Regions from separate parts of the Apilactobacillus micheneri genome, predicted to be linked through region 2. Evidence: predicted binding sites of a transcription regulator. Region 2 holds the regulator's gene; the other holds the start of a gene.

Region 1 (2,476 bases), on a different contig from region 2:
CTTTATGAACAACTCGAGCATCATTTAATACTAATCCTACAATTGTATGACCAGCTTCATGATTAGCAACAATATTTTGTTCTTTCTTGCTAACAACCTTATCTTTCTTAGCTGGACCGGCGATAACACGATCTTCAGCTTCGTCTAATTCATCAGGTCCGATACTATCCTTGTTACGACGAGCAGCTAATAAGGCAGCTTCATTAAGTAAATTAGCTAAATCCGCTCCAACAAATCCTGGAGTTTGCTTAGCAATTTCATGTAAATCAACCTTATCAGAAACAGGTTTGTTCTTAGCATGCACTTTTAAGATAGCTTCTCTACCACGTACATCAGGTTGACCCACTAAGACTTTACGATCAAAACGACCCGGTCTAGTTAAAGCAGGATCTAAGACATCAGAACGGTTAGTAGCAGCAATAACAATGACTCCATCATTACCTGAGAAACCATCCATTTCAACAAGTAATTGATTAAGAGTTTGTTCTCTTTCATCATGGCCACCGCCCATGCCGTTACCACGTTTTCTACCTACAGCATCAATTTCATCAATGAAAATAATGGCAGGACTGTCTTTTTTAGCTTGAGTAAACAAGTCACGAACACGACTAGCACCAACTCCGACAAACATTTCGACGAAATCAGAACCAGAAATTGAGTAAAATGGTACTGCTGCTTCACCAGAAACAGCCTTAGCTAGTAAAGTTTTACCAGTACCAGGAGGACCCTCTAGTAAAACACCATGAGGAATCTTAGCACCTAATTTAGAATATTTCTTTGGATTCTTTAAGAATTCAACAACTTCAACTAACTCTTGCTTTTCTTCTTCTTCACCAGCAACATCTGAGAACTTAACATTACTATGAGTAGGTTTAGCTTTAGATTTGCCTACTCCCATGATGCCACCTTTACCGCCGTTTTTACCGCCAGCTTGATTCATCATAACAAAGAAGAATACTAAAATAATTAGCATAGGTACAACTGAAATTAATAGGTTAGTCCAGAAACCACCATTAGTATCAGCCTCTTTAGCGTTCATCTTTACATCATTTTTCTTAGCATAATTAGTAATTTCAGAAATTGTACTATTGTTCTTTAAAACATTAGCTTTAAATGATGAAACTTTGGTAGTCTTTTGGGAATTACCAAACAAGAAACTACCACCACTATTAGATTTAGTTTCTTGTGCTTCTCTATATTGACCAGAGATGTTATAAACACCATCAGAAGGTTGAACAGAAAAGTCTTTTACCTTATTATCTTTTAATTGTTTAACAAACTGACTAGATTGAATCTCTTGATTATGAGTTTCTCCTTTATTACTAGTTGCAAAAAAGAATACTCCCATTAAAATCAAGAAAGCAACAATATAGAACAGACTGTTCTTGAATAATCCTTTATTATTACGCATCAATTGCCTCCTGTTCTTAATGTCTTAGACCATTATTTAATAATTTATTATATCACTTTAAAGTAAATAAAGCTTATTGTGATTTTCAAATTTAAGACACAAAACATATATTATCATTTTTTTATTACATAGACTATCTATTTGTTTGAATAAACTTCTGGTTTTAAAACTCCCACGTATGGTAAATTACGATATTTACCATTGTAATCTAAGCCATAACCAACCACAAATTCATTAGGGACTTCTAATCCTACGTAATCAGCTTTAGCTTCAACCACACGTCCTTCTGGTTTATCCATTAAAGTGCATACCTTAATCGATTTGGCTCCACGATCTGATAATAGATCTTCTAAATACTTTAAGGTTCTACCAGTATCAATAATGTCTTCAATAAACAAAACATTACGACCATTTACATCAATATCAACATCCTTCATTAACTCAATTGATCCACTAGATTGAGTGCCACCATGATAACTAGATACATCAATAAAATCAATATCCATATATAAGTCTATATCACGAACAATATCAGTCATAAAGAAGATTGCACCCTTCAAGACTCCGATCACTATCGGATTTTCACCCTGATAGTCTTTTGTGATCTTTTCACCCAATCTTTTACATGCATTTTCAATATCTTCTTCACTATATAAGGTCTTAAGAATGTCGTTATTCATTACGTTCTCCTTCCAAAAGCTTTTGTTTGATGATTAAATTATATCTTTTATTAACAGAATTTAAAATAGTGGATTCACTATACCCAATAATAGATAACACCGCATTATTTGAACTTACTAACGTCTGTGCAGTTTTTCTAAGTTTATTAGGAATTTTTTTGTTAATAAAGACTCTCTTAGCTGATTGATGACCACCATTTTTTAAAGTAATCTTATCTGAAGTTTTAGTCATCCTAACAGATAAAGGAAAGTCCTCTTTTGACAAATTAAATTGGGAAATTCTTTGATATTTCTCGGGATGTTTAATTTCCTGATCAGTGATCATAAATAGCTCCCCATTCAATGTAGAAAACCATTGGTTTAATGTTACCACAAACTCATCTTT
Region 2 (2,476 bases):
CTTAACTTGATGATGATCTTCATATTTAGGACGAATACCTTGTAAAATTTGTTTAGTTTCTTCTTTAGTAGGTTCTGGAACATCAACTGTTTCAAAACGTCTTGCTAAAGCGCCATCTTTTTCAATGTGTTTTTGATATTCATTTAAGGTTGTAGCACCAATGGTTTGAATTTCACCACGAGCTAATGCTGGTTTTAGAATATTAGATGCATCAATAGCACCTTCAGCACCACCAGCGCCCATTAGTGTATGCAATTCATCAATAAATAGAATTACATGACCATCAGCTTTAATTTCTTGAATAATCTTCATTAAACGTTTTTCAAATTCTCCACGATATTTAGTTCCAGCAACTAAAGTACCCATTTCAAGCATCATTAAACGTTTACCAGAAATATCTTCTGGTACTTCTTTTTTAACCATTTTACGAGCTAATCCTTCAACAACAGCTGTTTTACCAACTCCTGCTTCACCTAGTAAAACGGGATTATTTTTAGTACGACGACTTAGAACTTGGACTACTCGTTTAATGACACCATCACGACCAATAGTAGGATCAATTAAGCCATCACGAGCTTGTTGAGTTAAATCAGTAGCTAATGAATCCAATGTAGGAGTTCCTGCTTTATTTTTAGATTCTCTAGAACCAGGGAATGGGATGTGTTTAGTATTGTCATTGGCAGAAACACCCATTTTACGTAATAAAACTGTTTTTACATTTGGAACTGAAGTTTCATTAGTCCCCAGGTTATTTAACAATCGATTAGATAAAATATCAGGTGTATCCAACAATGCTAATAGTAAATGTTCAGTTCCAATCTTGATAGAACCATATCTTTTAGCTAATTGTCCAGAAAGTGTAAGTACACCTTGAGACTTAGGAGAATATGGTAAATAAGTGTTCTTATCAGGATCCTTAAAGTTTCCATAACCAATTACAAGTTCAATTTCACCTTTGACGTCATCTTCAGAGACACCGCTTTGTTTTAATGCTGAATAAGCAATGCCATTTTTTTCAATTGTTAAAGCTAATAATAAATGTTCAGTACCAACAGCTTGGTGACCAAAAATTTTCGCTTGTTCTTGTGCTAAAATTAAAACGTTCTTTGCGCTTGGAGTAAAAATGTTATCCATAAAGTAGCCCCACTTTCTAGCTTTTGTATCTCAAATGATTCAATATTGAAACCATAATCTTAGCTCTAATTTCATTTTCTAATTCTTTATTGCCAATGGATAAAGTTTGCTTATCACTTGCAGCTGATAACAAGTCAGCTTCATTAACAGTAACTAATTCATTTGCTAACAATGTTCCAATCACTGCCTTACCTTCACGTTGAGATATTGAATCACCAATTGCATTAATCAGTGTATCCAAAATATCTAAATTATCAAGCAACTTAACCTTTTCAATTCTTATATATCCACCACCGCCACGTTTACTTTCAACAGTGTAACCATTTTGAATGGTAAATCTGGTTTTTATAACATAGTTAATTTGAGATGGAACTACATCGAAAAGGTTGGCAATATCAGATCGACTAATTTCAACTTTTTCGTCATTAGCCAATATTTTCTTTAAATACGCTTCAATAACATCAGACAGATTTTTACCTTGCATATAAATAACCGTCCCATCTTTGACTAATATTGACTTTTATTATACGTAGTTATTCTACAAAATAAAAGTATTTTGAATTATTTATAGACAAAAAATGAGAAAACAACTTTCCTACGTCATTACTCTCTTACAAAAGCAATTAATAGTCAAATCATTTTCTCAAAATAAAATTATTATCGGGAAGACAGGATTCGAACCTGCGACCCCCTGGTCCCAAACCAGGTGCTCTACCAAGCTGAGCTACTTCCCGAGGAAATAAAAAATGCACCCAGTAGGACTCGAACCTACAACCTTCTGATTCGTAGTCAGACACTCTATCCAGTTGCGCTATGGGTGCAAAATAAATTATATTCAGTTAAATGCCGAGGACCGGGATCGAACCGGTACGGTTATTACTAACCGCAGGATTTTAAGTCCTGTGCGTCTGCCAATTCCGCCACCCCGGCAGACATATTACAATATAAAAAGCGGAAGACGAGATTCGAACTCGCGACCCCCACCATGGCAAGGTGATGTTCTACCACTGAACTACTTCCGCATATGCCGACTAGATGATTCGAACACCCGACCTCTTCATTACTAGTGAAGCGCTCTAGCCAACTGAGCTAAGTCGGCAACATATGCTATGCATAATGCGGGCGAAGGGATTCGAACCCCCACTTCCATATAGAAACTAGAACCTAAATCTAGCGCGTCTGCCAATTCCGCCACGCCCGCAAGTTGCTTTTTTAATTGTAATGAGCCGTGGCAGGTTCGAACTGCCGACCCTCTGATTAAAAGTCAGATGCTCTACCGGCTGAGCTAACGGCTCAATGGAGGATACAGGGCTCGAACCTGTGACCTCCTGCTTGTAAGGCA

Evidence for each region. The regulator CtsR, encoded in region 2, represses protease genes until heat stress. The targets are predictions, from matches to a motif close to TTGGTCAAAAAAGGTCAAANA.
Region 1: ftsH (ATP-dependent zinc metalloprotease FtsH) is a predicted target of CtsR. The motif match lies at 1,434-1,454, and genes of this name have one in related genera.

Annotation. Positions count from the first base shown of each region.
Region 1 covers NZ_QUBI01000007.1:4,814-7,289, forward strand. Annotated here, with positions in the region: gene ftsH (ATP-dependent zinc metalloprotease FtsH) at 1-1,411, opposite strand, end outside; gene hpt (hypoxanthine phosphoribosyltransferase) at 1,549-2,091, opposite strand; gene tilS (tRNA lysidine(34) synthetase TilS) at 2,084-2,476, opposite strand, start outside.
Region 2 covers NZ_QUBI01000001.1:78,266-80,741, forward strand. Annotated here, with positions in the region: gene DY123_RS00435 (ATP-dependent Clp protease ATP-binding subunit) at 1-1,134, opposite strand, end outside; gene DY123_RS00440 (CtsR family transcriptional regulator) at 1,151-1,618, opposite strand; tRNA gene DY123_RS00445 (tRNA-Pro) at 1,795-1,868, opposite strand; tRNA gene DY123_RS00450 (tRNA-Arg) at 1,882-1,955, opposite strand; tRNA gene DY123_RS00455 (tRNA-Leu) at 1,979-2,064, opposite strand; tRNA gene DY123_RS00460 (tRNA-Gly) at 2,085-2,156, opposite strand; tRNA gene DY123_RS00465 (tRNA-Thr) at 2,160-2,233, opposite strand; tRNA gene DY123_RS00470 (tRNA-Leu) at 2,252-2,335, opposite strand; tRNA gene DY123_RS00475 (tRNA-Lys) at 2,357-2,429, opposite strand; tRNA gene DY123_RS00480 (tRNA-Val) at 2,432-2,476, opposite strand, start outside.